DNA from 4 places in the Yersinia antarctica genome. Region 2 is predicted to be linked to each of the others. Evidence: predicted binding sites of a transcription regulator. Region 2 holds the regulator's gene; each other region holds the start of a gene.

Region 1 (7,987 bases), 3.1 Mb from region 2:
ATTGCGCCCTTCCTCAGAAACCGGCTGCAATGTCGCAAGCTGGCGCGAGCGGATAACCCGCATCCGCAGGCTGTCATAGGCCCAGTTGTAACATATGGTGTAAGGCAGGAAGAACAAGAAGAAACCGATCTCCAACATAAATGCCTGTAATAGCGAAACACCCAACGTGAAAGCCGCGATAGGTAAGCCTATCAGGATAAAACCACCCTCGAAGCCCAGCGCATGGAGTACCCGCACGAGCAGAGTCTTTGCTACCCGACTGACTGGCCAGAAGTGGTCGAACAGACTGTTGTAAACAATATTCCACAGCATTGCCACTGAGGAGAGGATCAAGGCCAATGTTCCCATTTGCAGTATGGAGCGATCCAGTAACCATGCGCCGACGGGCGCACAAATGGCAACGGCAATCACTTCAAACCCAACGGCATGAATAATCCGCTCCAAGAGAGATCGGTGATGAACTTGCATAAAACACCTACTTAAATTAACTGATGACAGATTGTTAGAGGTGATTATCATCGTTTTTTAAGATAGATTAAAAATAGAACCCATCGATAAAATAGATAGTTTATGCATTATTCTCCCGAAGCCTTAATTGCATTTGTTGAAGCCGCAGCCCTTGGGTCCTTCTCCGCGGCAGCCCGTAAGCTACGCAAAAGCCAATCAACTATCAGCACCGCCATCGCCAATCTGGAAGCCGATCTGGGTTTGACCTTATTTGACCGCCAGGCGCGCCAACCGGTATTAACTGACCATGGTCGCCGGGTGCTATCCCATGTGCAGGAAATTCTGGCGGCCAGCGAACGGCTGGATAATCTATCAATACGTCTGGCAGGTCAGGTTGAAACCCGACTGACTTTTGTCCTTTCTGATACTTATCAACCAACACATCATGAGGACTTACTACGTCGCTTTGAGCAGCGTTACCCTGATATCGAATTTGAGTGCCTGATTGCCGAAGAGGGCGACGTCATTGACCTGCTGCAACTACGGCGAGCGCATATCGGTGTAGTAGAAGTTCAGTCGTACTATCCACCGGATATTGCGGCCAGCCGATTAGCCGCACAGACTGAAATGGCTATATTCGTGCAGCAGGGTCATGCGCTGGCAAAGCTCCCTCAGGTTCACCCCGAACAACTGGCTACCGCCCGGCAACTTTGCCTCAATACTTACAATCGTACTGAGCGCAACCAGTCGCAAGGGCTAATGTGGTCTGCCCCCAGCTACTTAATGTTGTTAGAAATGGCGGAGCAAGGCTTCGGCTGGGCGATTTTGCCACGCTGGCTGGTGGAGCAATACAGCCGTCAAAAACTGGTCGCGTTGCCCACCATTGGTTGGCCTAAAATGATCTCTATTGATGCGGTTTGGTCGAAAAAAAGCCCACCGGGGCCAGCGGGCTATTGGTTGTTAGACCAATTAACCGGTCGTAATGGTATCGATAAACCAGATGCCTAATTAGCTACCACTGTAATTATTTTCTGACATCCCTTTCTCCGCCTTATCTTGTGATCCCGTTAGCTTACGTCGTCGGTGAAAACGCATACACTAAACTGTCGTTTACTCTCGTTAATAAGGGTCATCATGGTCTATCAGGCAGCTTCCTCCCGTTATCAAGAGATGAAGTATCATCGTTGTGGTCGTAGTGGATTAATGCTTCCGGCAATTTCTCTTGGCCTGTGGCATAACTTTGGTGACAGCACGCTGTACGAAAATAGCCGCAATTTAGTGCATCGCGCTTTCGATAGTGGTATCACCCATTTTGATTTAGCCAATAACTATGGCCCGCCGCCCGGTTCAGCCGAGCTGAACTTTGGCCGCATCCTGCAACAAGACCTGCGCCCCTATCGTGATGAACTGATTATCTCTTCCAAAGCGGGATACACCATGTGGCCCGGCCCTTATGGTGACTGGGGTTCGAAGAAATATCTGGTAGCCAGTATCAACCAAAGCCTACAACGTATGGGGCTAGATTATGTAGATATTTTCTACCACCATCGCCCGGATCCTAATACACCATTGGAAGAAACCATGGCCGCATTGGACCTGCTGGTGCGCCAAGGTAAAGCGTTGTATATCGGGTTGTCCAACTATCCAGCGGCGCAAGCCCGTCAGGCCTGTGAAATTCTGGCAAATCTCGGTACGCCTTGCCTGATTCATCAGCCTAAATACTCTATGTTCGAACGCTGGATTGAAACCGGGCTGCAAGATACTTTGGATGAGTATGGCGTAGGATCTATTGCCTTTTCTCCGCTGGCAGGCGGCGTATTGACGGATCGCTATTTGGCGGGTATTCCGCAGGACTCAAGGGCTGCCAGTGGCAGTAAATTCCTTAATCCCGAGCAGCTTACCGCAGAAAAACTGGCCAAGGTGCGCCAGTTGAACGCATTGGCCCACGAACGCGGTCAGAAGTTGTCACAGATGTCTTTAGCCTGGGTATTACGTGGCGGGCGGGTGACTTCAGCACTGATTGGTGCCAGCAAAATCAGCCAGATTGACGACGCGGTTGGTATGCTAGCCAACACTGATTTCAGCACCGAAGAAATCAAACGTATTGAAGATATTCTGGTGTAAACGCTCTCTCCAAAGTCCCCAACAGGGGCACTCCGGTGCCCCTAACCCATCATTATTACAGATAAATCTCAATTTTTTATTTTACAGTTTTATCTGAATCACAGTTGCCGAACCGCAGTTTAAGATAGGCCATAGCCAATAAAGCTGCGCAAGGATAAATCATGTCAAAAGTGGATGTTTTGAAACCAACGATATTTAGACCTATTGCGTTAAGACCACTGTTATTAGTAACGATATTAGCCTGGTTTCCTCTCGTTCCTATGGCAAATGCCGAAAGTATTGAGCTACTCCCCAGTGTTTCATTGCAGATCGGTGAGCAAGATCGCCGTGGCAATTATTGGGATGGTTATGACTGGCGCGATCAGCGATGGTGGCAGGATCATCAGGGGCGGGATTTAGGCGAACGAAACCGCCATGGGCATTACTGGGATGGCCACCGCTGGCAAAACAGAGACTGGTGGCAAAAGAACTATTATTACCGTGAAGGGCGCTATCAGAAACACGATAAACATTATGACAACCACGGCAAGAAACATCATCGAGGGAAAGGGCATGACCGCCATCATGATGATGACTAATTAAAAAAGCTTCTGGCGGATGATTGGCTATCGATCCGCCAGTATGAAGAAGTTAGAGCAAGCTAATCAACAGATAAGCATTTAATCCAACCACCACTAACACAATCATCTTCCCCAAAATCTGAATCAATTTTGAGTTAACCATCTCTCCCATCAATTCTTTATTGCCAGTAAAGACCAGCAATGGAACTAACGCCAACGCAATACCAAAACTCAGCAGTACCTGGCTCATCACCAAGATCCGTGTTGCATCCATACCCGCCAGAATGACAATAAAGGAAGGCAACATCGTGACCGAGCGTCGCACCCAGATAGGGATATAAAACCGGACAAAGCCTTGCATGACGACCTGCCCTGCCAAGGTCCCCACCACTGTCGATGACAACCCAGCGGCAACCAGACTCAAACCAAAAATAGTGGCTGCGGCATTACCTAACAGGGGTTGTAGTGTGAGGTACGCTTGCTCGATTTCAGCAATACTGCCATAACCATTGAAATGGAAAGCCGCCGCCGCCGTTGCCATCATAGCCAGATTCACAAAACCGGCAATTGTCATGGCAATCGCCACATCCAATTTAGTCGCAGCATAACGAGAAGCCTTGGAGTTTTCTCCCGCCGTTTGCGTCAAGGATGAATGCAGATAAATAACATGCGGCATAATAGTGGCACCTAATACCCCGGCCGCTAGAAACACCGCGTCACGGTTAGGCAAGTCAGGAACCAACATACCGCGACCCAACGCCGCCAGTTCTGGTCGGGAGAAAATAAGTTCGACAATATAAGCCGCCGCTACAAATAACAGCAACCCACCGATAACCAGTTCGAGAGGTTTTTGCCCACGCTTTTGCAGCATAAGAATCAGGAAAGTGGCAATGCCGGTCAGGACAGCACCTTCAAGCAGGGTCACACCTAGCAGTAATTTAAACCCGATTGCCGCCCCAATAAACTCGGCCAGATCCGTGGCCATGGCGATGATTTCGGCTTGTACCCAGTAGGCCCATACCGCAGGCCGTGGAAAACGATCACGGATATGCTCAGCCAGATTTTTACCAGTGGCAATACCGAGTTTAGCGGACAGTAATTGGATCAACATAGCCATGATGTTGGCCCAAACCACCACCCACAATAAGGTATAACCGAAAGAGGCCCCCGCCTGAATATTGGTTGCGAAGTTACCGGGGTCGATATAACCGATGGCCGCGATAAAAGCAGGCCCCATCAGGGAGAGTTTTATCCTCCTTGATGTACGGCGGGATGTATCGACAGCACGGCTATTCAGCATTCAGTATTACCCTTGAAAACTTACGTCTACTTTCTTATCAATAATAATATCTAAATGATAATAATTATCAAGCGCACTTGGCGTGGTAGAACTTATCTCTCTGATAGCTAACACCGTATAATCAGCCGTGTAGCAATCACCCGTGGTAGCTTTCTGAAAAGTTGGCTTAAATGTTCCATCGCCCTTTTCGTAACGAATGACTACAATTGTTCAACCTAGCATATTTAAACTACTTCCGTAGCAAATTATTAACATCCTATTTTTTGTGATCCACTCCACTAATTCGTTTGCATTAGTGCAAGTGAATTTCTATATTTGCTGCCTACATCTCGTTTTTAATGTAGCCGTTACATAAAATGTCCACCGAAATCTAGCCTGCCTCAAATTTGGAGCACACATGTCCCATATTCTGCAGTTTGCGTTGGCCTTAGTCGTGGTGGCCATATTAGCTCTGGCGATCTGTAAGGATCGTAAAAGCATCCGCATTCGGTTTGTTATTCAATTGCTGGTAATTGAAGTGTTGTTGGCGTACTTCTTCCTCCATTCGGAAGCTGGATTGGGTTTTGTGAAAGGATTCGCCGGTTTATTCGACAAGTTGCTTGGATTTGCCGCCAACGGTACCGACTTTGTCTTTGGCAATATGGGTGATAAAGGTTTGGCGTTCTTCTTCCTGAGAGTGCTGTGCCCTATCGTCTTTATTTCTGCTCTGATTGGTATTCTGCAATATATCAAAGTTCTCCCCGTCGTTATTCGTATCATTGGTACTTTGCTGTCTAAAGTTAACGGCATGGGTAAGCTGGAATCATTCAACGCCGTCAGCTCACTGATTCTGGGTCAATCTGAAAACTTCATCGCCTATAAAGACATTTTGGGCAAAATGTCTGAAAAACGCATGTACACCATGGCAGCAACCGCGATGTCGACAGTTTCTATGTCAATCGTGGGTGCATATATGTCAATGCTGGACGCGAAGTTTGTGGTTGCGGCTCTGGTACTTAACATGTTCAGTACCTTTATCGTGTTGTCATTGATCAACCCGTATAAAGCTGAGGGCGAGGAAGAGTTGCAACTAAGCAACTTGCACGAAGGCCAAAGCTTCTTTGAAATGCTGGGTGAGTACATTCTGGCCGGTTTCAAAGTTGCTATCATCGTTGCAGCCATGCTGATTGGTTTTATCGCGTTAATTTCTGCGATGAATGCCTTATTTAGCTTGCTGTTCGGTATCAGCTTCCAGGGTATCTTGGGCTATGTCTTCTTCCCGTTTGCCTGGGTGATGGGCGTACCGACTCATGAAGCCTTACAAGTTGGTGGCATCATGGCAACCAAACTGGTATCTAACGAATTCGTGGCAATGATGGACTTGCAGAAAGTGGCATCAGAACTGTCGCCACGCAGCGTGGGTATTCTGTCAGTGTTCCTGGTTTCATTCGCTAACTTCTCCTCTATTGGTATCGTAGCCGGTGCGATTAAAGGTTTGAATGAGCACCAAGGGAATGTGGTTTCACGCTTTGGCTTGAAGCTGTTATACGGCTCTACGCTGGTCAGTGTGCTGTCCGCCTCTATTGCGGGCCTGGTACTCTAAGTATCAGAAAAAAATCTCTAAAGAGGCGCTACGGCGCCTTTTTTTATACCTGCGATTCATACCCGGACTATTTACACGGATGATGACTCTTTGAGTAATCAAAGGCTGGACAACTTTAGTGGGTAAGTTTAATGCCGCGACTGATGTGATATGCCCGTTAATAAGCAATAGATGACGTTCTAAGTCAGGTAGTAAATATAATGGTGGGTCGTGCGGGATTACTCGGTCTCTGACCTCGCCCTTCGGGTCAACGCTCGCGCGTTGCTGTCTCGCTTCGCTCGGCTCGAACCTGAACGCAGGGTCTCACCCACACTATTTCGTGTAGTTTTTGATTTTTTAGATCTGGGGAAGTTAATACGGTACTTGATATAATGGTGGGTCGTGCGGGATTACTCGGTCTCTGACCTCGCCCTTCGGGTCAACGCTCGCGCGTTGCTGTCTCGCTTCGCTCGGCTCGAACCTGAACGCAGGGTCTCACCCACACGATTTCGTGTAGTTTTTGAGTTTTTAGATCTGGGGGAGTTAATACGGTACTTGATATAATGGTGGGTCGTGCGGGATTACTCGGTCTCTGACCTCGCCCTTCGGGTCAACGCTCGCGCGTTGCTGTCTCGCTTCGCTCGGCTCGAACCTGAACGCAGGGTCTCACCCACACGATTTCGTGTAGTTTTTGAGTTTTTAGATCTGGGGGAGTTAATACGGTACTTGATATAATGGTGGGTCGTGCGGGATTACTCGGTCTCTGACCTCGCCCTTCGGGTCAACGCTCCCGCGTTGCTGTCTCGCTTCGCTCGGCTCGAACCTGAACGCAGGGTCTCACTCACACGATTTCGTGTAGTTTTTGAGTTTTTAGATCTGGGGGAGTTAATACGGTACTTGATATAATGGTGGGTCGTGCGGGATTCGAACCTGCGACCAATTGATTAAAAGTCAACTGCTCTACCAACTGAGCTAACGACCCATTATATAGATTTATTCGACATTTTTAACACGAGTCATGCGGGATTACTCATCCTGCGGATTCGCCCTTCGGGTCAACGCTTACGCGTTGCTGTTTCGCTTCGCTCGGCTCGAACCTTTAACCAATTGATTAAAAGTAACTATTCTACCAACTGAGCTAACGACCCATTATATGGTAATACGAAGTAAAAGAAGTGGTGGGCGATACCAGATTCGAACTGATGACCCCCTCCGTGTAAAGGAGATGCTCTACCAACTGAGCTAATCGCCCACTTCTACTACCTTGAATCTTAATACTTTTAACAATGAGTGATGAGTGGTGGGCGATACCAGATTCGAACTGATGACCCCCTCCGTGTAAAGGAGATGCTCTACCAACTGAGCTAATCGCCCTCATCTATCTCATTTATTGCATAACACGTCGAGTTTGGTGGGCGATACCAGATTCGAACTGATGACCCCCTCCGTGTAAAGGAGATGCTCTACCAACTGAGCTAATCGCCCCGCCGTGTTGTTGGAGTCGCATTATAGGGATAGTTCGAAGTGAGTCAACGGTTTTTAAAACGAAAACAATCGTTCGCCGCAAATTTAAACAGGATGCGATATTTATCGCCGCTATGAACCTTTATTAAATGATCCCCAAAATATTTCAAGGTGCAGGACGGCGGCAAACAAATGAACCCGATGAGCTTACCCAAGGATGTGATTCGGGTGAGTGAGTGCGGCCAACACACCTGCAATTTGAAAGATGACAGGGATATCATCAATTGCATACCGGTAACATCGTTGAGGAATTACTACAGGGTGGTAGAATGTCGCCTACTTTTTCAAATTTCGAGCAACTGTCAGCTTTTGCTGACCGGCGTAGCGTAATAAGGCATCGATTCCAATGAAGATCAAAACCCGTTTTGCACCCAGTCCTACCGGCTATCTCCATGTAGGTGGCGCACGCACCGCATTGTATTCCTGGCTGTTCACCCGTCATTTAGGTGGTGAATTTGTTCTGCGCATTGA
Region 2 (7,987 bases):
CTGTAAGGCAGGTTTGCCCTGATATTCGGCCCACAGGCCGCGCACGTTTAGCATGATGACTCCTAGGACTGCGGTGTGGCCTGCACTGCTTTCACAAAGCGGTCAGTGACGAAATCACTATAATCACTGGCAATTTGCGGGATTTTGCCTTGCTCTTTCAGGAACGCGGCAGTATCGCGGATGGCCTGATCCACTGGTTGACCCAGTTGCGTTATCTGCTCAGCGACAGGCAAATAAGTATTGCCCTTCACCAGCTCCGGCACTTGATCGGTAGGGACACCACTTAAGCGCGAAAGCTGCCCCAGATACTGCTGATTTTTCAGCCATTGTTCTGGTTGGGCCAGATAAGCACCTTGGGCGGCCAATGCACTGCGGGCGAAGGCGGTAACCACCTCAGGATGGGCTTTGGCGAAGTCTTTGCGCACCACCCAGACATCCAGGGTTGGCGCGCCCCATTGACCTACTTGGGCAGAATCAGTCAGGACGGTACCGGTTTTGGCTAATTCGTTAACGGCAGGAGCCCAAACATAAGCGCCATCAATGTCACCCCGCTGCCAAGCGGCGGCGATAGCAGGTGGCTGCAAGTTGAGGATTGTGACCTGATCCGGCTTAATTCCCCAATGTTTCAGGGCTGCCAGCAGACTGTAATGTGTCGTGGAGATAAACGGCACGGCAATACGTTTACCAATTAAATCTTGTGGGGTTTTAATGTCTTTCTTCACCACCAGCGCCTCTGAACTCCCCAGTTGTGACGCCAGTAGGAAGACCTCAATTGGCACCTTTTGGCTGGCAGCAACGGCTAATGGGCTGGAGCCGATATTACCAATTTGCACATCACCCGAGGCCAATGCCCGCACAACGCTAGAGCCGCTGTCAAACTTGCGCCAATCCACATTGGCACCGGACAACTTGGCAAAGCTGTTATCCGCTTGCGCGACTTTTGCCGGTTCTGCGGAAGTTTGATAAGCCACTGTCACATCGACAGCATGTGCACTGGCAGCAACTAGCGACAGAGCTAACAGTGCACCACCTGGCCGTAAAAAGCCGCGTATTGCGGCGGTAAGACTTGCAGAAGATAAGGTTATCGCCATGGTTCACTCCGCTGGGTTAACTGTGTCATTCGCTATCGCTGCGACCCTGAGCGCACCGGGCGCTCTGAGATGACAGTGTTACCCGAAGGAGTAATACGACAAAAGGAATAAAAGAATATTCTTTATTCCTTTTAGTGATAAGAAAAATCTGAAGGAATTGTCTATGCAGTTAACTTAAAGATCTATTTGGCCTTTCATAAAAATGCGGGCATCACCGGCAATTAAAGTACGATCACCGACTAAGGTGCAGAATAATTCGCCACCGCGTGCTGATATCTGCCGGGCGTGCAGTGATGACCTTCCCAGTCGCGCGACCCAATAGGGCATTAAGGTACAATGGGCTGAGCCGGTAACCGGATCTTCATTGCTGCCAAGGGTAAAGTAACGCGAAACAAAATCCACTTCATCACCCGGCGCGGTCACAATCACCCCACGACCGGTATAGGCAATCAGCGCAACAATATCGGGTTGTAACTGCTGTACCTGCTGCTCGTTTTCCAGCACCACCAACAGAGATTTTGCCTGCCATACCTGCTGAATGTTGCTGCCAAGCAATGCACTCAACTCTGCCGCGACAGCAATTTGGTCGGGCGGTAATGAAGGGAAATCCAGCGACAGTCGGCCGAAGTTATCGCCATCGCGCTTGACGTACAAGTCACCGCTGGCACTGCGAAAACAGATATCATGCAAGCCAGGATTAATGATGCTGAACATCACATGCGCCGCCGCCAATGTGCCGTGTCCACATAAGTCGACTTCACGTTCCGGCGTAAACCAGCGGATCGCCGATTTATCCCCTTCATCCCAGACAAAACTGGTTTCCGGTAAATTAATCTCGGCCGCGATACTTTGCATCTCTGCGGCCGACAACGGTTTCTTCAGCAGATACACCCCTGCCGGGTTGCCAGATAACCCTGCGCCAACAAAAGCATCAACATGAAAATAGTTATAGGCCATCTATTAGCTCCACTGATTAATGCCAAATCAATAACACACAAGCTGCCGTCAGCAAGCCCATCGAGATATTAAAGCTAAACCAGGCACGGCGGCTGCGTAACAAGCGCCCAATCAAAGTACCAAAACCCAGCCAAATGATACCGGCCACCAGGTTCACCATAAACATACCAAGGCTTATCATTACGATAGAATGATTATAGGCGGCCCCGGTCATACTGAAGCTGGCGACTGACCCGAGTCCCATCAACCAGGCTTTGGGATTAAGGAACTGCAATAACCAGCCTTGATACAGACGCAACGGTTTTGGCGGTACGACATTGGTTTCCAATTTCTCATAGGCAGAAGTGGCAATTTTCCATGCCAGCCATAGCAGATATAGGCTACCCAAAATTTTCAGAACCAGATGGAGGGAGGGGTAGATAAGAATCAGGCCGCCGACACCAAAAGCCACCAACAGCAACATGCTCTGCATGCCTAACATAATACCTAACATCAGCCAGATAGAACGCATAAAGCCGAAGTTAGCCCCCGCAGAGGTCAATAACATATTGTTTGGACCGGGGGTAATAGCTGCAACCCAAAGAAAGCCTACCATTGAAAGAAATAAACTCAGTTCCATGAGACGGGTGCCTCTCACCCAAAATGATGCGCGATATACCCATGAAGCTAACAGTGTGTTATTGATCACACAAGAGCAACAACATGATTTCCATTCACTATATGCATGAATTATTTCGCCCACTGGCCGGAGCCAGTAATCCACATCTGCAAACACTGCTGCCACGGCTGGTCAGACGCCATGTGACATTGCAACCATTCTGGCAACGGCTGGAACTGCCTGATGGCGATTTTGTCGATCTGGCCTGGAGTGAAAATCCCGAGCTGGCGAGAGATAAACCCAGAGTCGTACTCTTCCACGGTTTGGAAGGTAATTTTTACAGCCCTTATGCCCATGGGTTATTAAGTGCATGGCAAGCCAAAGGCTGGCTCGGTGTGGTGATGCATTTTCGTGGATGCAGTGGAGAGCCAAATCGTAAGTCACGCATTTATCACTCCGGTGAAACAGAAGATGCTCGCTTCTTTCTCCGCTGGCTTCGAGAGCGCTATGGCCAGGTGCCAACCGCCGCCGTCGGGGTCTCTTTGGGTGGCAATATGCTGGCGATGTATTTGGCAGAGCAAGGCCAAGATAGCCTGTTGCAGGCCGCAGTGGTGGTGTCAGCACCACTGATGCTTGAACCCTGTGCTAATCGTATGGAGCAAGGTTTCTCCCGAGTCTATCAGCATTATTTACTGGGCCAACTAAAGTTAAATGCCACGCGTAAGCTTTTGCATTACCCCGGAAGTCTGCCTTTGGATCTGGCTCAATTGAAAGGGTTGCGGCGAATCAGAGATTTTGATGATGTCATTACTGCTAAAATTCATGGTTTTAATGATGCCGTTGATTATTATCGCCGTTGCAGCGCCCTGCCGCTATTGCCGCAGATTACGACTCCGCTGCTGATCATTCATGCCAAAGATGATCCGTTTATGACGGCTGAAGTTATCCCGGATCTCAGCGAGTTACCGGCCAATATTGACTATCAGTTAACCGAACATGGCGGTCACGTTGGTTTCGTCAGTGGCTCATTGAAACACCCACAAATGTGGCTGGAACAACGTATTCCGGCCTGGCTTTCCCCTTATCTGGAGCAACAGCAATGATAGTTCCCTGGCAGCAAGTTGACGGTGAAACGCTGGATAACTTACTTGAAGCCTTTGTGTTACGTGAAGGTACCGATTACGGCGAGCATGAGCGCTCATTAGCGCAAAAAGTCGAGGATGTGCGCCGCCAGTTGATCAGCGGTGAAGCCATATTGGTGTGGTCCGAATTACATGAAACCATCAATATTATGCCGCGCAGCGCATTTCGCGCCGGAGCAGAAGAGCAGCAATAGTCCTCTCGCTGTTACGAAGACATTGGCTGAAACAGGGTGACAAGCCCGCCACTTTGCCCTAAAAATAATCATCAACGATAAAAAAACAGGCGATTGCAGCCCAGTCACTGAAGATCTAACCCCCATGGAGTTACAGCTAATATGTCGACTAAACATCCGGTTATAGCCGTTACCGGCTCAAGTGGCGCAGGGACAACCACCACTAGCCTGGCGTTCCGTAAGATCTTTCAGCAATTGAATATTCGCGCAGCGCAAATTGAAGGTGACAGTTTCCATCGCTATACCCGCCCTGAGATGGATGCCGCCATCCGTAAAGCACGAGATCAAGGCCGACATATCAGCTATTTTGGCCCCGAAGCCAATGACTTTGGCCAGTTGGAGCAAAGTGTGTCGGAATACGGTGAACACGGCACTGGCTGTTCACGTAAGTATTTACATACCTATGATGAAGCGGTGCCATACAACCAAATTCCCGGCACGTTTACCTCGTGGGAAGCATTACCACAACCCACCGACGTGCTGTTTTATGAAGGGCTGCATGGCGGCGTGGTGACTGAACATCATGATGTGGCGAAACACGTCGATCTGTTGGTGGGCGTGGTACCTATCGTCAATCTGGAGTGGATTCAGAAATTAGTACGCGATACCGGCGAACGCGGCCATTCGCGTGAAGCGGTGATGGATTCCGTAGTGCGCTCCATGGATGATTATATCAACTACATTACGCCGCAGTTCTCACGCACTCATATCAACTTCCAGCGCGTGCCAACCGTTGACACATCAAATCCGTTTGCTGCCAAAGCGATTCCGTCACTGGATGAAAGCTTTGTGGTTATTCATTTCCGGGGTTTGGATCAAATTGATTTCCCTTACTTACTGGCGATGTTGCAAGGATCATTTATCTCTAATATCAATACATTGGTGGTACCCGGCGGAAAAATGGGGCTGGCAATGGAGCTGATTATGGCGCCGCTAGTGCAGCAGTTGCTGGAAGGGGAGAAAATCGGTTAATCTCCTTCATTCTTGAAGCCGCAGTATAGCAATGGCTGGAGAGAAAAAAATAATTTGACTCTATCCCAACCCAAAGTAATTGGAGCTGCAGGTAGGCAGCAAACGAACTCATCCCGATGAGCTTACATAAGTAAGTGATTCGGGTGAGCGAACGCAGCTAACAACCCTGCAGCTTCAAGTACGAAGGGTTTGCTTAGGCGATGTCACGGATCTCAAAACTGTGGGTAATCGTCGCCGCTTTACCCAACATCAGTGAGACGGAGCAATACTTTTCTGCTGACAGCTCAACGGCTCGTTCCACAATTTTGTCGGTCAGACCTTTGCCGCTGACAATAAAATGCAGGTTGATTTGCGTAAATAGACGCGGTGCCTCTTCGCGACGCTGCGAGGTTAATGTCACTTCGCAATCACGCACATCATTGCGGCCTTTTTGTAAAATAGAGACCACATCAATCGCGCTACAACCGCCTGCTGACATTAATAACATTTCCATCGGACTCGGTGCTTTGTCTCCAGCATTACCGTCCATCAACACCTGATGACCTGATGCCGATTCACCCAAAAATGTCAGCCCCTCAACCCACTTTACACGTGCCTGCATAACTCTTGCTCCCGGTTAAATTTTCTGATCCAGACTACCCTTTCATTTACAAACTGGCAATGTAACCCGATGTTCATCATGCTGAAGCGATACAACACAAGACACTGGCTTCATCCTGTGCTACAAACAGAACCGAAAGTGTTGTTTCTAGAATTAAATAGGGTAGCTTCTCAATACTCAGTGGAGGGTTTCTACCCGGTACGTATCTTGGCTATACCTTTCGGCAGTTGAGCAAATTAATATGCTACGAGAAAGTGTATTTTATAAGCACGCCGTACAGGGAACTCTGAGCCCTGTTATGTTAGGCAGCGATAACAACAGAGGATAACAGCGAATGGTTCTCGGCAAGCCACAAACAGACCCGACTCTCGAATGGTTCCTGTCTCATTGCCATATCCACAAATATCCATCGAAGAGTACGCTGATTCACCAAGGTGAAAAGGCCGAAACGCTTTACTACATCGTGAAAGGCTCCGTTGCGGTGCTTATCAAAGATGAGGAAGGTAAAGAGATGATTCTCTCCTATCTTAATCAGGGAGATTTCATCGGCGAACTTGGATTATTTGAAGAAGGCCAAGAACGTAGCGCCTGGGTTAGAGCAAAAACCGCCTGTGAAGTGGCTGAAATTTCTTACAAAAAATTCCGTCAGCTGATTCAGGTCAATCCAGATATTTTAATGCGCCTATCTTCACAGATGGCGAGTCGCTTACAGATTACATCTGAGAAAGTGGGCAACCTTGCTTTCCTTGATGTGACTGGGCGTATTGCACAAACGCTGCTTAATCTGGCAAAACAACCTGATGCCATGACCCACCCAGATGGGATGCAGATTAAAATTACCCGCCAGGAAATTGGTCAGATAGTTGGCTGCTCCCGCGAAACCGTGGGGCGGATACTAAAAATGCTGGAAGATCAAAACCTGATCTCCGCACACGGTAAAACGATTGTCGTCTACGGCACCCGTTAATTCCCCCTAAACTGGTGCCGATACTGTCGGCATCAGTTTTTTAATCTTTTGTGATCAATAAATTTCTGGGGCCTTTATGAAATGGCAACGGCTTATTTATCATCCTGAAGTTAATTACGCACTACGCCAAACATTAGTGCTCTGCCTGCCTGCAGCATTAGGGTTCGCTCTCGGCGAACTTCGGCTGGGCTTGATGTTTTCTCTGATACCCGCCTGTTGCAACATTGCCTCACTGGATACACCACACCAACATTTTTTCCGGCGTCTGCTGGTCGGCGGCGCGCTGTTTACTGTGAGTAGCTTCCTAACCCAGCAACTGCTGCTATGGGGTATTCCGTTGCCTGCTGTCATGCTCAGCCTGGCATTAGTTCTAGGAGTGAGTGGGGCGATTAGCCAATTGAATGGCCATTTGTTACCCGCGGCACTGATTGCTGCTATTTTCAGCCTCAGCATGGTGGGCCGCGCTCCGATCTGGCAAGCCCCGTTGCTGTGTGCCGTAGGGACACTGTGGTATGGGGTGTTTAACGGGTTATGGTTCCGACTCTGCAAGGATCAACCGATTCGCGAACCTTTGAGTCAGCTTTATCGCTTACTAGCCGATTATTGTGACACCAAATACAGCCTGTTTGCTCAGCACCTTGAGCCGGAAAAATCGATACCGCCGCTGCTGGACAGACAACAGGCGATTATGGACAAGATTAATCAGCTTTATCAGCAATTTAATCTGATTCATAACACCACGAAGAAAGAACAAAAACGGTTGTTGGGATTGTTCCAAATGGCTCTCGATTTGCAAGAGCACATTACTGCGGCCCTGATTCAGCCAGAAAAAGCACAAGAGTTAATGGAGCAGACACAGATTGAGAGCGTGATACGCCGTAATTGCCAGAAAATCTCAGCTCAAATGCGCAGCATCGCCAACGACATTCTCTATCACCACCATGCTGATGAGCATTTCACTGCCGATGATGGTCTGACAGAACTGGCAAGCATCGCACAGGCACACCCAGACAACCCGGTCGCACAATTCTACTACTACCATATCAGCCACGTGACCCAGCTATTGAGTGACCGGCGACCACTGTATGACCGTGACCTGATGTCCAGCCAACAACCACAACCTTTCTGGCCGGCGTTGATCAGCTATCTGTCGTTCAAATCAGGTGCACTGCGGGAAGCGGCTCGTCTGGGCGTAACACTGGCAGCAGGTAGCTATATCGGTAACTTAATTCATCTACCCAAACCTTATTGGATTTTGCTTACTGTGATGCTGGTAACGCAGAACGGTTATAACGCCACCAAGGTACGAATCCATCACCGTGCACTCGGCACCTTGATTGGGCTGATATTGGCAGCTGGTCTATTGCATCTGCCAATGCCAGAGGGTGCCACCCTTGGCATTATGCTGCTCATTACCCTTGCCGCT
Region 3 (7,987 bases), 430 kb from region 2:
CACTTATGAGTGGTAGCGTGTTCGCTGAAGACACCATGCTCAATAAGACAAACAACGTAGTAGACAGCACCGGCGCGAAACTCGATAGCTCCATGAAGAAAGTCGATAACTACATGGGTGACAGCGCTGCAACAGCTAAAGTGAAAAGCGCTCTGTTGGAAGAGAAATCTCTTAAAAGCACTGATATCTCTGTTGAAACCAACCATGGTGTGGTCACTCTGACTGGTTTTGTGACTTCTCAGGCTGAAGCTGAAACTGCCGTTGAAATTGCCGGAAACGTTGAAGGCGTTAAATCTGTCAGCGATAAGCTGCATGTGAAAGACCAGAAATCACAATCAGTCAGTGAATATGCTGGCGATGCTGCAACAACCAGTTCAATCAAAGCCAAATTGCTGGCTGATGACATCGTACCCTCACGTAAAGTGAAAGTAGAAACCACCGAAGGTGTGGTGCAGTTATCAGGTAGTGTTGAGAATAAAGCTCAGTCCGAACGTGCTGAAAGTATTGCTAAAGCCGTTGATGGCGTGAAAAGCGTTAAAAATGATCTGAGCATCAAACCTTAATTATTATCGGCTGATGGGTATTTCGTGGGGAAATAAAATAATCCACGGGATACCCGTTAATAAGTTTGTCAGCCAAATAACTCATCCACAAATCCAAATAATACGACTTCTGTCAAATACGCTACTGTTAAAGAGTGATTTTTGAACGCGAGTTTACATACCCTAAATAATTCGAGTTGCAGGAAGGCGGCAAGCGAGTGAGTACCGATGAGCTTACATTGGTAAGTGATTCGGGTGATTGAGTGCAGCTAACACTCCTGCGGCTTGAAGTATAACGGGTAGAAAGCCATTTTTTAAAACGGGAAGGAGAGGCTTATGTTTCGCTGGGGCATTATATTTTTGATTATTGCTTTAATCGCTGCGGCATTAGGTTTTGGTGGGCTAGCCGGTACGGCAGCCTGGGCCGCAAAAGTCGTCTTCGTAGTGGGTATTGTCCTATTCCTCATCAGTCTGTTTACAGGCCGTAAGCGCCTTTAGTCAGGCGAGAGGGTTACAGCAAAGGGTAAGACGGGGTATCCTCGGCACCTGTTGTAACGAATTAAGGATAGATGGTGGGATACAGAATACCTATCACGCTCGGTAATATTGAGCCACTCGCCTATAAACCATACCAACCCGGAAAAATGGCGTTGGTTTGTGAGGGAGGCGGGCAGCGGGGAATTTTTACAGCCGGTGTGCTGGATGAATTTCAACGCGCCCGCTTTAACCCTTTTGATCTGATGATTGGCACCTCTGCCGGTGCACAAAATCTATCTGCCTTTATCTGCGGTCAACCCGGTTACGCTCGCCGCGTCATAACCCGCTACACCACCACCGCTAATTTCTTTAACCCATTACGTTTTGTGCGTGGTGGCCACTTAATTGATCTCGACTGGTTGGTGGATATCACATCCCAGCAGTTGCCTCTGGCCATGGATCATGCTGAAGAGCATTTACGCAATGGCCGTGAATTCTTAATGTGTGCCTGCCGTAGTGATGATTTTGAACCCACCTATATTTCCCCCACTCGAGAAAGCTGGCTGCCGACCATTAAAGCGTCCAGTGCTATCCCTGGTTTATACCGTCAGGGGGTAGATTTGGGGGGGATCAGTTATCAGGATGGTGGCATCAGTGATGCCATCCCGGTGGAGGAAGCCTACCGCCGTGGCGCTGATACTATTGTGGTGATTCGGACTGTACCGTCGCAGGCCTATTACACGCCGCAATGGATGAAGCGGATGGAACATTGGCTGAGTGAAAGCAGTTTGCAACAACTGGTGCGGATTATGCAGCAACATGAGCAGAGCTATCACCGTATTCAGCAATTTATTGAAAAGCCGCCCGGTGACCTGCGTATTTTCGAAATTTTTCCGCCTAAGCCACTTGCCAGTAATGCACTGGGGAGCCGGGTCGCGGCACTAAATCGTGATTATCATTTAGGCCGCCGTTGTGGTCGCTATTTTTTGGCTACCGTCGGGCACTGGCTATTACCGCAAGATCAACGGGATCAGGCTGGAATCAATGGGGAGAAAACCTCGATTTCACTTTCACGTCGTATCATTCAGCCACAAGATATTAATCAACCAGATGATATGGCAGAGCTAATTGATACTGATGACTCTTCATTTGATATTACTCAAACGCCGGATATCATTACACCAGCGGATTCAGTGACCGCCACTCACTATGGCCTACCGGCTCAGATGAGTGTGAGTGACAATGGGTTGATTATTCCGACGAATACCAATAGAAAGCCCTTGCCAGTTGAGATAATTTTGCCTGCCAGTGTGGCAAAAAACAAAGGTGATACCGTCTAATGGTAGAAGTGAGTGAGCAGATAGTGAATCTTAGCGATAAAGCTTATTTTATCGATACCCACTGTCACTTTGATTTCCCTCCATTCAGTGGTGCTGAAGCGGCCAGTTTAGTCACTGCGGCTCAGGCGAATGTCAGGCAATTGATTGTTCCTGCGGTGGGTGCTGCTTATTTTCCCCGTATTTTAGCCTTGGCTGCGAACTATCCACCCCTTTTTGCCGCACTCGGCATGCATCCACTTTATATCGCTCAACATCAAGAGGCCGATTTGGCGACACTGGTATCCTATCTGGCGAACAAAACTCACAAGCTGGTGGCCGTGGGGGAAATTGGCCTGGATCTTTATATGGATGAGCCGCAGTTACCACGCCAGTTGGCGCTATTGCAGGCCCAACTTAAGCTGGCTAAACAGCATGATCTCCCCGTTATTCTGCATTCTCGCCGTTCCCATGACCAATTAGCCTCGGTGCTGCGTAAAACGGCGTTGCCGCGCACCGGTGTTGTACATGGTTTCGCCGGTAGCCTGGCGCAGGCGCAGGCATTTATTCGCTTGGGTTATTATATTGGTGTGGGTGGGACCATTACTTATGTGCGGGCACAGAAAACCCGGAGTGTCATGGCCGCATTGCCTCTTTCCGCATTACTGCTGGAAACCGACGCGCCAGATATGCCGTTAGCCGGTTTTCAGGGGCAGCCAAACCGGCCCGAGCGGGCTGCTGATGTGTTCAGCGTGTTGTGTCAGCTACGCTCTGAAGCGCCACAACAGATTGCCAGCCAGTTGTTAGCGAATAGTCAACGTTTGTTCCGATTACCGCCCGCCGATAGCTGCCCACTTTAAATCACCTCCGGGAATATACAAACCATACTAATAATTTGTGTGATCTCTTTATTTTCGCTTTTTAATGTGACCATCGTCACACTTACGTTGATTCGGTTGCTTTTAGTTGTGTTTATTTGTGACAGAGATTATTTGATAGCGCCTTCATGTCGGTATAATCCCCCGAAAATTATTTCAATTTAATTAATGATTTCACTATTAGGGATAGCGACATGCTAATGAGTCTGGTTGGAATGGCAGTACTGATATTAATAGCCGTACTTCTTTCAAGTAATTATAGGGCGATTAATATCCGCACTGTTGTTGGTGCATTTATTATCCAGATCGCTATTGGTGCGCTGGTATTATATGTGCCCATCGGGCGCCGCATTCTGGGCGGTATGTCAGAAGGAGTCGCTAACGTTATCGCCTACGGTAATGAGGGGATTTCATTTATTTTTGGCGGTTTGGTTTCTGACAAAATGTTTGAAGTTTTTGGTGGTGGCGGCTTTGTATTCGCCCTGCGAGTATTACCAGTAATTGTATTCTTCTCATCATTGATTGCCGTTCTGTATTACCTTGGCATCATGCAAATCGTTATTAAGGTATTGGGCGGCGGTTTACAAAAGTTGCTGGGCACTTCACGTACTGAATCCCTTTCCGCCACAGCTAATATCTTTGTTGGCCAAACTGAAGCGCCGTTAGTGGTGCGCCCTTATATTGCCACCATGACCCAATCTGAACTGTTTGCGGTAATGTGCGGCGGTTTAGCTTCCGTTGCCGGTTCAGTATTGGCCGGTTATGCGCAAATGGGGGTACCATTGGAATATCTGATTGCTGCTTCCTTTATGGCAGCTCCGGGTGGGTTACTGTTTGCTAAACTGATGGTGCCGGAAACTGAAAAAACGCACGATAACGTTGATGCTACAACCTTGATTGCTGAAGATGAACGACCGGCTAACGTTATTGATGCAGCGGCATCTGGCGCGGCTTCCGGCATGCAACTGGCATTGAATGTAGGGGCAATGCTGCTGGCCTTTATCGCCTTGATTGCTCTGCTCAATGGTATTCTGGGTGGGATTGGTGGCTGGTTTGATTATCCACAACTTTCGCTAGAGTTGATTCTGGGTTGGGTATTCTCGCCGATTGCTTACTTGATAGGCATCCCATGGAGTGAAGCGATGGTGGCTGGTTCATTTATCGGCCAGAAGATTATCGTTAACGAATTCGTAGCATTTATGAATTTCGGTCAGTATCTCCAGGCAGAAGAGTTAGTCAAAGCCGCGGGTTTACAGGTTCTTTCCGAGCACACTAAGGCTATTATTTCCTTCGCGCTGTGTGGTTTTGCCAACTTGTCATCTGTTGCCATCTTATTGGGTGGCTTGGGTAGCATGGCCCCAAACCGCCGTCACGATATCGCGCGTTTCGGCCTGAAAGCGGTAGCAGCAGGCACATTGTCGAATCTGATGAGTGCGACGATCGCCGGTTTCTTCCTGGCATTATAATTAGGCTAGCTTGACTTGCCATTTTGGGATTGGGCAGTGCTCGGGACCTGTCACCTACTTCGTGTACGCTCCAGTCCCTGCGCGCTGTCCGCACCCAAACTGTCTGCGCCGCTGACGCTTAATTTTTTATGGTTCAGGCCTACAATACTGCGTATTCCTGCCCATAGGCTATTCTTGAAGCGAGTGAGCGTATCGTGGTCAGAAAGCTATAAATTAGGTTATTTTGTGACTCTAATCACATATAATTCCGTCTCGTTACAAGTTACTATTGATTAGTGTGAAATTGAACACACCTAAGCTGCCGATAACGTGTTCAAATAGTGTTATTGGCTTTCGGAATGAAAGCCTAAAGTGTGTATGGAGTCTCATTGCATCAGTGATGTAAGCAATGACCAAGTAGTTAGTGCGGTGAGATGGATCTCAATTGCCACCCATAGGGGCTATCTTCAAGGAACCAAGTCCGCTCGCCAACGTATTGAGCTTAGAACCTTCTCATTAGGGCTATGTTATTTGCCTGACTGCAACAATTACGCCTACTGAGAGGGACTTTTAATCACCAAAGATGCCGGTACGGTCTCTTTGTCCGCTCATAAATAGATGCTCAGTTCTGGCAAGGTGCTGGGGCTGAAATAGTGTTGGAGAGTTTTATGACCGATTTAACCGCCTGCGCGAATCTTAACGATTATGCCAAACGCGCACTGAGTTTGATGGATTTAACTACCCTGAATGACGACGATACCGATGATAAGGTTATCGCGCTGTGTCATCAGGCAAAAAGCCCTGCCGGTAACACGGCGGCAATCTGTATTTATCCCCGCTTTATTCCTATTGCGCGTAAAACGTTGCGCGAGCAGGGTACCCCTGAAATCCGTATTGCGACAGTGACCAACTTCCCACATGGCAATGATGATATTGCTATTGCACTGGCCGAAACCCGTGCCGCCATTGCCTATGGTGCTGATGAAGTGGATGTGGTTTTCCCTTACCGCGCCTTAATGGCGGGTAATGATAAGGTCGGCTTCGAATTAGTGAAAGAGTGCAAAGAAGCCTGCGCTGCCGCGAATGTATTACTGAAAGTAATCATAGAGACCGGTGAGTTAAAGCAAGAGCACTTGATCCGTCAAGCCGCTGAAATTGCTATTAAAGCTGGCGCGGATTTCATCAAAACCTCCACCGGTAAAGTGCCGGTCAATGCCACATTGGAAAGTGCGGGTATTATGATGAGCACTATCCGTGATTTAGGTGTGGGTAAAACCGTCGGCTTTAAGCCAGCGGGCGGAGTACGTACTGCCGAAGATGCCGCGCAATTCCTGCAACTGGCCGATCAATTGATGGGTGAGGGTTGGGCCGACGCCCGCCACTTCCGCTTTGGCGCATCCAGTCTGTTAGCCAGCTTATTAACCACGCTGGGCCATCAGAGTGATAGCAAAAGTAGCGGTTACTAATCATTATCGCAATCATTGAGTTTAGCCGATGCGCTGCGGGCGACTAGCCTGCCGTGCGGCTTTTATCCTTATTTAGGTCAGGGGGATGCTGTGTTTCTGGCACAAGAAATTATCCGTAAAAAACGCGACGGTCAGCCACTGAGCGAAGAAGAGATTCGTTTCTTTATCAATGGGATCCGCGACAATGTGGTTTCCGAAGGGCAGATTGCTGCTTTGGCGATGACCATCTATTTCCATGACATGAGCATGCCGGAGCGCGTGGCACTTACTATGGCAATGCGTGATTCTGGCACGGTGCTCAACTGGCAGAGCCTTAATCTAAACGGCCCCATCGTGGATAAACACTCTACCGGTGGCGTGGGTGATGTGACATCACTGATGCTCGGCCCGATGGTCGCAGCCTGTGGTGGCTATGTGCCGATGATTTCTGGCCGTGGCTTGGGCCATACCGGCGGAACCTTGGACAAACTGGAAGCTATACCCGGTTTTGATATTTTCCCCGATGATAATGCGTTCCGTAAAATCATTCAGGACGTCGGTGTCGCCATCATTGGTCAAACCAGCTCATTAGCACCGGCAGATAAACGTTTCTACGCTACCCGTGATATCACCGCCACTGTAGATTCCATTCCACTGATTACCGCTTCTATTTTGGCGAAGAAACTGGCTGAGGGGCTGGATGCGTTGGTGATGGATGTGAAGGTGGGTTCTGGTGCTTTTATGCCGACATATCAACTATCTGCCGATTTAGCACAGGCCATTGTCAGTGTGGCTAACGGCGCGGGTTGTAAAACGACGGCACTATTGACTGATATGAATCAGGTGTTGGCTTCCAGCGCCGGTAATGCGGTTGAAGTGCGCGAAGCGGTGCGCTTCCTGACGGGTGAATATCGTAATCCACGCTTGTTAGAAGTGACGATGGCGCTGTGCGTTGAGATGCTGTTATCAGGTGGTTTGGCGCAAGATGATGCTGACGCCAGATCCAAGTTACAGGCGGTGCTGGATAACGGTAAAGCAGCAGAACTCTTTGGTCGCATGGTGGCGGCGCAAAAAGGCCCAAGTGATTTCGTTGAGCGTTATGACAGCTACCTACCGGTTGCCACGCTGAGCAAACCGGTCTTTGCTGAACGAGCCGGCATTGTTACCGCGATGGATACCCGTGCACTGGGTATGGCGGTGGTTTCCCTCGGCGGTGGTCGTCGGCGGGCAACTGATCCTATTGATTACAGTGTTGGTATCACTGAAATGGCACGTCTGGGGACTGGTGTTGATGGCCAGCAGCCATTAGCGGTGATTCATGCCAATAACGAAGACGACTGGCAGCAGGCAGCAGACGCACTACGTGCGGCGATCACCTTGGGTGACAAAGCGCCGGAAGAAACACCGGTTATCTATCGCCGTATTACTGAATAAACGCCATACTTTTGTTATTGACGCTATTTGCTTTCGACGGCAAATGTTAGCAAAAACAGATTAATTACATGGGGGAGCAAATGAACGTAGCTGCCCCAGAGCGTGAACCCACGCAGGAGAAAATAATGAAACGTACATTTATTATGGTATTGGACTCATTTGGTATTGGTGCCAGCGCCGATGCTAACAAATTTGGTGACCAAGGGGCCGATACACTGGGCCACATTGCTGAGGTCTGCGCCCGTGGTGAAGCTAACGTTGGTCGTAGTGGCCCATTGACGCTGCCAAACTTGAGTCGTTTAGGGTTGGGTAAAGCTGCCGAAGAGTCCACCGGTAAATTCCCAGTTGGGCTGGATAAGAATGCAGACATCATTGGTGCCTATGGTTATGCCAGTGAGTTATCCTCCGGTAAAGATACACCGTCAGGCCACTGGGAGATTGCGGGGGTGC
Region 4 (7,987 bases), 1.4 Mb from region 2:
ACTAACAGTAAGACCGGTGCCAGGCTACCAATTGACGCATAGGTTGGCAGGCAGGCAATCATCAACGAGCCGGCACACATCATATAGACCGAAATCAACATGGATAACTTGCGGCCATGTTTGTCAGCAATATAACCAAATAACCAGCCGCCAATCGGCCGCATCAAAAAACCAGCAGCAAAAACACCGGCAGTCTGCACTAATTGGGTGGTTGGATTATCACTGGGGAAAAAAAGCGGGGCAAAATAGAGCGCGCAAAAAGAGTAAATATAGAAATCAAACCATTCAACCAAATTCCCAGAAGAGGCCCCAACAATGGCTCGTATCCGTTGCCGGGTATCTGCTTTATCTGTCAGACGTGCTGATGTTCCCTGACCTTCTACCACAGTAGTGTCTAATGAAGTTGTTTCAACCATAATGATGCGTCTGCCACATTGTTAAACGTCCATGCCATATAAGCTCAGAACCGAGAAATCACAGACACTGAACTCTCATTTTTATATTGTTAGATTGTTATATATTGGTAACATTATCGTTTCAATGAGAGTTATAGCGCAGAGAGTAGTTTAGGAAAAACCTCAATTTCCTTTGTGATGTCAATTACATAAATATGTTAAGTCGACTGTTTGGTGAAGGTTTTTTTGTGAGCGGCACGACAGAAAAAAACGGGAACAGTACGTAGTCAAAGTGACGATAAGTGGCCAGCACAGCGATTTTGCTGACCCTGTATTCGTCTGCCATTTTCTGTCTAGAAAGCAGAATCAGGCTGGAGAAGAAAAGCCTGTTCCTCTGCACTTGAGACTCGCCCAAGGATATGATTGCGGTGTGGGTAACGGCCAAAGCGATCAATAATCGCTTTATGGCGTAACTCATAATCAAGCTGATTGTCATTACCCAATTCGGTAAAGAGTTCTAATGCCTGTTTATGAATAAGCGCCGATTCGGAATGCATAAAAGGAAGATAAAGAAAGCCGCGTTGAATATCAGATAATTGTTTCGTCTGACCACTGCTGATTGCTTCCTGCGCTAGCACCAGCGCCATCCCGTCACAAGAAAATGATGCAGGTAAATCACGGAACAGGTTTCTGCTGAATTGATCCAGTATCAATATTTCCGCCAAACGCCCTTCAATTTTAAACCGCCAGTGGGCCAATTCCCCCTTTGATGCCGCTTGCCAAACCGGGCCAAACCGCTTGCGTAGCAGAGCATCAAAATCCTCATCCTTTTTGAACCACAACGCCGGGTCCATCTCGTTAAACCAAAAGTCCAGAATCGATTGATACTCCATGTCACACCCCTGTGTTGCCTGCCGAAGGTTTATACCCATGAAAATAATAGCACTGATCAAGGCAGTATCAATCTATCGTCTCTTTGCGCCGCCATCCATTCACCCACCTGACAATCTCTGCCATAATGGTTTCATTATTTGATGGTAGCTCAGCACCCATAATTACCTCTAGCTAACGGTGCACACTGACCACGGAGTCCAGCATGGATCACAGTAATACCTCGGATTTACTCTCTCTCGAACAAGCTCTGACTAAAATGCTGTCGCAGGTTACGCCATTGCAGGCAACAGAAATCATCGCATTGACCGAAGCGGCGGGACGTATCACCGCCAGTGCAATTACATCACCGATTGCTGTGCCCCCCTTCGCCAATTCAGCCATGGACGGATATGCCGTGCGTTGTAATGAGCTTAGCAGCACATTACCGCTGCCGGTAGCCGGCAAGGCTTTTGCCGGTGCACCGTTTAAAGGTGAGTGGCCAGCCAATACTTGCGTGCGAATCATGACCGGTGCCCCTATTCCTGAAGGAGCCGATGCCGTCATCATGCAAGAACAGGCCGTGGCTGGCGAACAAGGTGTCATATTCAATAGCCAGGTGCAGGTTGGGCAAAATATCCGCTTGCCGGGTGAAGATATCCAACAGGGTGCTGCCGTTTTCCCCGCGGGGGTAAAATTAGGCGCGGCGCAATTACCGCTACTCGCCTCATTAGGCATTGCAGAGATTGCCGTGTTTCGCACACTGAAAGTGGCTATTTTCTCTACCGGCGATGAATTGCAACCAGTCGGGCAGCCCTTAGGCGAAGGACAGATTTACGATACTAACCGCTTCGCGGTACGGTTGATGCTGCAACAGTTAGGCTGCCAAATAGTTGACCTTGGCGTGATCCGTGACGATCAACTCGCATTGCGCAAAGCATTTGAACAAGCCGATGCCGCCGCTGACCTTGTTATCAGCAGTGGTGGTGTCTCGGTGGGTGAAGCGGATTACACCAAACAGATGCTGGAAGAGTTAGGCGATATCGGTTTCTGGAAGTTGGCGATAAAACCCGGCAAACCGTTTGCTTTCGGCAAATTGGATAACGCCTGGTTCTGCGGCTTACCGGGTAATCCGGTCTCGGCGGCGCTAACATTCTATCAGTTGGTACAACCCCTTATTGCTAAACTCTCCGGCCATGCGGGGTGGCGTCCACCACTGCGCCTCAACGCGGTCGCGGCGACAAAATTGAAGAAATCCCCCGGCCGTTTAGATTTTCAACGCGGTATTTTCTCCACCAATGCTAACGGTGAATTGGAAGTACGCACCACAGGTCATCAGGGGTCTCACGTATTCAGTTCATTCAGCCAAGGTAACTGCTTTATTGTGCTGGAACGAGAACGCGGTTCTGTCTCGGTCGGTGAAACAGTTGAAATCGAACTGTTTAACGGGCTATTGGGGCAATAAATTGTACATGGTGGAGAGGCTGAGATGCTGCCAGAACTGACCGATGCCCAAGCCCTGCGTTATAACCGGCAAATCGTGCTGCGCGGTTTTGATTTTGACGGTCAGGAAAAACTGAATGCTGCCAAGGTGTTAATCGTTGGATTAGGGGGGCTAGGATGCGCAGCCGCACAATATCTGGCAGCAGCAGGCGTGGGCCACCTTACCCTGCTGGATTTTGATACGGTTTCGCTTTCCAACCTGCAGCGGCAGGTTTTGCATCGCGATAATCGTATCGGAATGTCAAAAGTGGCCTCTGCGGCACTGACGCTGTCTGAAATGAACCCTCATTTGGCACTGAAATCCATTGATGGTCAGTTAGATGACCAACAACTCGCGGCAACCATTGCTGAACATCAGTTGGTGTTGGATTGTACCGATAATGTCACCAGCCGCGAGCAACTCAATCGACTGTGTCATGCACAACGTAAACCACTGGTTTCAGGTGCAGCAATTCGCATGGAGGGGCAAATTAGTGTTTTCACTTATCAGCCAAACCAACCCTGCTATCGCTGCCTCAGTCGGTTATTCGGTGACAATGCACTGACCTGTGTTGAAGCCGGGGTAATGTCGCCCTTGGTGGGGATTATTGGTAATTTACAAGCGATGGAAACCATAAAGCTGTTAGCTGATTATGGTCAGGTGATATCTGGGCGCATATTGATGTATGACGCCGCAACGGCAGAGTTTCGGACCATGAAGCTAGCCAAAGATGCCCACTGTGAAGTCTGTGGCAAAGATTAGCCGCCTATTTAGCGCAAAAAAAAAGCTGATGCAATGCATCAGCTCTCTTATCAACACACCATCAACTAATCAGGACTGAATACCCTGGCTACGCAGATAGTCTTCGTAGTTACCGGTAAAGTCGATCAGCTTGCCTGGTGTCATTTCAATCACTCGGGTCGCCAAAGAACTAACGAACTCACGGTCATGGGAAACGAAGATTAGCGTGCCTTCGTACATTTCTAATGCCATGTTCAGCGCTTCAATCGATTCCATATCCAAATGGTTGGTTGGCTCATCCATTACCATGATGTTAGGGCGCTGCATCATCAGCTTACCAAACAACATCCGCCCTTTCTCACCACCAGACAAGACCTGTACTTTCTTCTTAATATCGTCCTGGCTAAACAGTAAACGGCCCAGCACACTGCGCACAGCCTGCTCGTCGTCTTTTTCCTGTTTCCACTGACTCATCCAGTCAAATACCGTCAGATCGATTTCAAAATCGCTGGCATGATCCTGTGCATAGTAACCAATCTTACTGTTTTCAGACCATTTTACGGTGCCAGAATCCGGCTCATAATCCCCTACCAAGGTTTTCAGCAAAGTCGATTTACCGATACCGTTTGGCCCGAGGATAGCCACTTTTTCACCCACTTCCAGGCGCAAATCCAGTTTTTTAAACAGCGGGCCGTCATCAAAACCTTTGGTCAACAGTTCAACTTCCAGCGCATTACGGAACAGTTTTTTATCCTGATCAAAGCGGATAAACGGGTTCTGGCGGCTAGATGCTTTCACTTCATCAAGCTGAATTTTATCAATCTGGCGGGCGCGAGACGTCGCCTGTTTGGATTTAGAGGCGTTGGCACTAAAGCGGCTAACGAAAGATTGCAGCTCAGAGATCTGGGCCTTTTTCTTGGCGTTATCTGACAACAGACGATCACGAGCTTGCGTCGCCGCCGTCATGTATTCGTCATAGTTACCCGGATAAACACGCAGTTCGCCATAATCCAGATCCGCCATGTGGGTACACACCATGTTCAGGAAGTGACGGTCATGGGAAATAATAATCATGGTGCTGCTACGTTCGTTCAGCACTTGTTCCAACCAGCGGATAGTATCAATATCCAGGTTGTTGGTCGGTTCGTCGAGGAGCAAAATTTCCGGGTCTGAGAACAGGGCTTGCGCCAGCAATACACGCAATTTAAAGCCAGGAGCGATTTCGCTCATCAACCCATAATGTTGTTCAACCGGAATACCTACACCAAGCAATAATTCACCGGCACGGGCTTCTGCGCTGTAACCATCCATTTCACCATAGGCAACTTCCAGATCAGCCACTTTATAGCCGTCTGCTTCGCTCATTTCAGCCATAGCGTAGATGCGGTCGCGCTCTTCTTTTACTTCCCACAGCTCGCCGTGACCCATAATAACGGTGTCCAGCACTGTGTTGTTTTCAAAGGCGAATTGGTCCTGACGTAACTTACCCAGACGCTCATTCGGGTCAAGGAATACGTTACCGCCGCTAGGAACTAAATCACCGCCAAGGATTTTCATGAAGGTGGATTTACCACAGCCATTAGCGCCGATCAGACCATAGCGATTACCGCCACCGAATTTTACTGAAATGTTTTCAAACAGCGGCTTGCTGCCGAATTGCATGGTGATATTGTTAGTACTTAGCACAGAGCTCGCTCTCGATTGGATTACTGAATAGGGATATTCAAGAATTATAGAAAATGTGATTCGGCGCGCATTATGCCACAAGATGGCAAGAGTATCGCCTCCAGTTTTGCACGAAATCTCAGCAAGCGCTTAAATCTGACGGTAAGTGGCTGCGGCAATAAAAGCTTGATGCCACTAAAAGGGACTATTAGCCCCTTAAATAAATACCCTAAACCCTAGGTTATTCGTGCTGTTACTCATCAATACATTGCAATGCGCTGTATTTATCCAGCAGGAATGGCCGCAGATAGCCAACTGTGTTAGACATCGGTAGCACCTCTTCGCTGAGATGGATATTCAGGATATCGCTGAGATAACTACGCCGTTTTTGTATTCTTTGCCAAACATCAGGGTACTGTGTAGCGAGCGCATTACGTAAATGCTGATCAGCCAGTGCAATACACTCCTCAGCACTCACTCCGGCATAACCTTTTACCGAAGGAATGATATCGATTTGGAATATCATCCCACTGCGAATTATCTCTTCAGAATCGCTATAAATGGGAGAGCACAACCACTCTTCATCAGCAACTAAATGGCCGGGATTTAGCGACCAATGGTATTGTGATTTAGGGAAAACCGTTTCCACTAATGCGTACATCTCTTTTCCTGGCATACCAATACGAATATTTTCCAGCCAAGCGACGACTGTTGTGTAATAAGGTAGCGCAACCTTATCAAGATAATCTCTTTCCGCGCGTGGTAGTTCATCTACATGATGAACCGCATAGCCGGTTCTACTGCTCAAACCGCCTTTAAACCCAGTGGTCAATGATATTTTATCGCCGAGTTGTACCGCTTTATCACTGGGATATAAATTTGCCTGTTCAAATCTGGCGCCAGTCGCAGCAATTATCACAACAGTGTTCGGTTGGCCTTCATCTGCCAGATAACTGCCCAGTTGCTTTTCTGTTATGCCGATATCAACCGCCGCCAATGCATTAAGAATACGATTCGACGCCAAATTAGCGCCATATTCATAGTGCGCCAATTCATTAGCATTATTGGTCACTCTAGCTGCAATATCACTGCCAATAAATAGACTGGTAGCGTTAATAATCGTTGCTACCGGTGAAGCAGACTTTTTAATTGCATCCAAAATAAAATGCGGAATATCAAATAGCTGACTGTTATCGTCCAGCTTACTGGTAAACAGTTTCCATCCTGCAACCCCAATCTTTTTAGCCTGCTGAATCCCGGTTGCTGCCAATAATTCAGTAAGCGTTTTACTGTTGTCCATTGGTTGATTTGGCAATGAAAAATAGGGGACATGAATCACGGTATTTCTGACTCTGGCATAGTCAGATAACTTTAAATTCTCGTTACCTAATAATAAATAGACCTCGCCCGAGACATGTAACACCAGAGCCGCTTCTTCAAAACGGGGAATAAACCCCGCCAGATATTCAAAGTTACCCCCATGCTCTTTGTCCGCATACACCAATAAATAATCGATAGCGGCACGGCGCATATTACTAATAACTTTAGCTTTGCGATATTCGATGGTTTCATCATTAATGGCTACCTTAGTAACAGCATCAAACCTTGGCGGCGTATCAATAGCGTTAAGTTTTATCTGACGCTTAATAATCATCTTGTTCATAAGAATCATTACCTTGGTTAATTTATTTACACGCCGCCATACCCGCTATTGATGTTGATGCTATAACCACTTTGCATCGCGGGTAAAGGAGATCGTTAGCCACCGATGAGGGCCGGACTCGCCAATTTCTTTGGCTATTTCATCGCGTAATTTGTCAAAATAACTGACACCATTCGTCTCCATCTCTGGTGGAATAACCACATGAATCTCGATAAACAACCCCCGCCCCATGCGGGTGGCATAGTGGGAGTAATCAATAAATTTATATTTTGCCATTAACTTATCCATTAAGCTCTCAATGGCATTATCCAGATTGTCTGGCGTCATTTGTAATACTTCACGAACTGCCGAAATGACTGTTTTTATTGGCACAGGTATTAAGACCAAGGTTAACAAGGCCAATACAGCGGGGTCGGTATAAACAATCAAATGCGCATAGCGGGTACCTTCCATACACCATGAAAGCAAGAAGGCTACTAATAACGCAGAACTGATGCAGGCCGACATTAACCAGCTTTTGGTATCCAATGCAATTAGCTCGGATTTGACTCGTTTATTTAAACGACGTTGTTTTAAAAAGAGGGTGAAACAGAAAATACTGACCACTAATGCATAAACAATCGCCCACCCCAACTCCAATTCCCTGCCGCCGTCGAAAATCCCCTTAATGGCATTGACGAATGCGTAAAGACAAAGAAAGGCCAGCAAGCTGCCATTGAAAGCCAGAACCAGTGGTTCAACATGCCAGAAACCGTATTGAAAACGCCGACTGTGCGGCTGACCAAGTAATCGGGAAACCAATAGCGATAAACTGCACATTCCAGCATCTAAAGCAGAGAACATACCATCGAAAATAATCGACATCGAACCGCATACGATACCAAAAACAATCCCCATAATGGCGATAAACAAAGTGCAAAAAATTGAACGTCTTAAAATCTGCTGTTCAAGCTTGGTGTCATGTAACAGAGGTGGAGCCTGTTCACTGAGTGTCGTCATGATTTAAACCCATTTTTTATTACAACCTATTGTTTTATTACAACCTATCGTTTATTACAACCAACTGTTTTATGACCATCAATTTTTTTATTTAGCTTAATGCGTGAATCACGATAAGAGCCTGAAGGTTAATCCGCACTAATAGTAGTGTGTCATATTATCTCATTTTTA

Evidence for each region. The regulator CRP, encoded in region 2, controls carbon source genes, mostly activating them, when cyclic AMP is high. The targets are predictions, from matches to a motif close to ATGTGANNNNNNTCACAT.
Region 1: a site for CRP is predicted at 4,695-4,712, ahead of ACWJJO_RS15925 (NupC/NupG family nucleoside CNT transporter). Genes of this name have one in related genera too.
Region 3: a site for CRP is predicted at 3,260-3,277, ahead of ACWJJO_RS03245 (NupC/NupG family nucleoside CNT transporter). Genes of this name have one in related genera too.
Region 4: a site for CRP is predicted at 5,229-5,246, ahead of ACWJJO_RS07755 (ABC-F family ATPase). Genes of this name have one in related genera too.

Annotation. Positions count from the first base shown of each region.
Region 1 is NZ_JBSJQF010000001.1:3,423,037-3,431,023, forward strand. Features, by position in the region: gene ACWJJO_RS15900 (multidrug/biocide efflux PACE transporter) at 1-468, opposite strand, end outside; gene ACWJJO_RS15905 (LysR family transcriptional regulator) at 571-1,455, shown strand; gene ACWJJO_RS15910 (aldo/keto reductase) at 1,582-2,571, shown strand; gene ACWJJO_RS15915 (DUF2502 domain-containing protein) at 2,733-3,149, shown strand; gene ACWJJO_RS15920 (Nramp family divalent metal transporter) at 3,202-4,431, opposite strand; gene ACWJJO_RS15925 (NupC/NupG family nucleoside CNT transporter) at 4,829-6,013, shown strand; RNA gene ACWJJO_RS15930 (RtT sRNA) at 6,215-6,340, opposite strand; RNA gene ACWJJO_RS15935 (RtT sRNA) at 6,386-6,511, opposite strand; RNA gene ACWJJO_RS15940 (RtT sRNA) at 6,557-6,682, opposite strand; RNA gene ACWJJO_RS15945 (RtT sRNA) at 6,728-6,853, opposite strand; tRNA gene ACWJJO_RS15950 (tRNA-Lys) at 6,899-6,974, opposite strand; RNA gene ACWJJO_RS15955 (RtT sRNA) at 7,018-7,109, opposite strand; tRNA gene ACWJJO_RS15960 (tRNA-Val) at 7,169-7,244, opposite strand; tRNA gene ACWJJO_RS15965 (tRNA-Val) at 7,291-7,366, opposite strand; tRNA gene ACWJJO_RS15970 (tRNA-Val) at 7,402-7,477, opposite strand; gene gltX (glutamate--tRNA ligase) at 7,863-7,987, shown strand, end outside.
Region 2 is NZ_JBSJQF010000001.1:283,414-291,400, reverse strand. Features, by position in the region: gene tauB (taurine ABC transporter ATP-binding subunit) at 1-54, opposite strand, end outside; gene tauA (taurine ABC transporter substrate-binding protein) at 63-1,091, opposite strand; gene ACWJJO_RS01150 (PhzF family phenazine biosynthesis protein) at 1,266-2,048, opposite strand; gene ACWJJO_RS01145 (LysE family translocator) at 2,065-2,667, opposite strand; gene ACWJJO_RS01140 (hydrolase) at 2,769-3,749, shown strand; gene ACWJJO_RS01135 (YheU family protein) at 3,746-3,982, shown strand; gene ACWJJO_RS01130 (phosphoribulokinase) at 4,124-4,993, shown strand; gene ACWJJO_RS01125 (OsmC family protein) at 5,187-5,594, opposite strand; gene crp (cAMP-activated global transcriptional regulator CRP) at 5,929-6,561, shown strand; gene ACWJJO_RS01115 (YccS/YhfK family putative transporter) at 6,638-7,987, shown strand, end outside.
Region 3 is NZ_JBSJQF010000001.1:712,793-720,779, forward strand. Features, by position in the region: gene osmY (molecular chaperone OsmY) at 1-563, shown strand, start outside; gene ACWJJO_RS03230 (DUF1328 domain-containing protein) at 879-1,040, shown strand; gene ACWJJO_RS03235 (patatin-like phospholipase family protein) at 1,112-2,359, shown strand; gene ACWJJO_RS03240 (TatD family hydrolase) at 2,359-3,195, shown strand; gene ACWJJO_RS03245 (NupC/NupG family nucleoside CNT transporter) at 3,408-4,679, shown strand; gene deoC (deoxyribose-phosphate aldolase) at 5,327-6,124, shown strand; gene deoA (thymidine phosphorylase) at 6,215-7,537, shown strand; gene deoB (phosphopentomutase) at 7,663-7,987, shown strand, end outside.
Region 4 is NZ_JBSJQF010000001.1:1,668,972-1,676,958, reverse strand. Features, by position in the region: gene ACWJJO_RS07775 (MFS family transporter) at 1-416, opposite strand, end outside; gene ACWJJO_RS07770 (DUF924 family protein) at 749-1,288, opposite strand; gene moeA (molybdopterin molybdotransferase MoeA) at 1,492-2,730, shown strand; gene moeB (molybdopterin-synthase adenylyltransferase MoeB) at 2,755-3,510, shown strand; gene ACWJJO_RS07755 (ABC-F family ATPase) at 3,580-5,175, opposite strand; gene ACWJJO_RS07750 (Xaa-Pro aminopeptidase) at 5,408-6,817, opposite strand; gene ACWJJO_RS07745 (cation diffusion facilitator family transporter) at 6,878-7,816, opposite strand.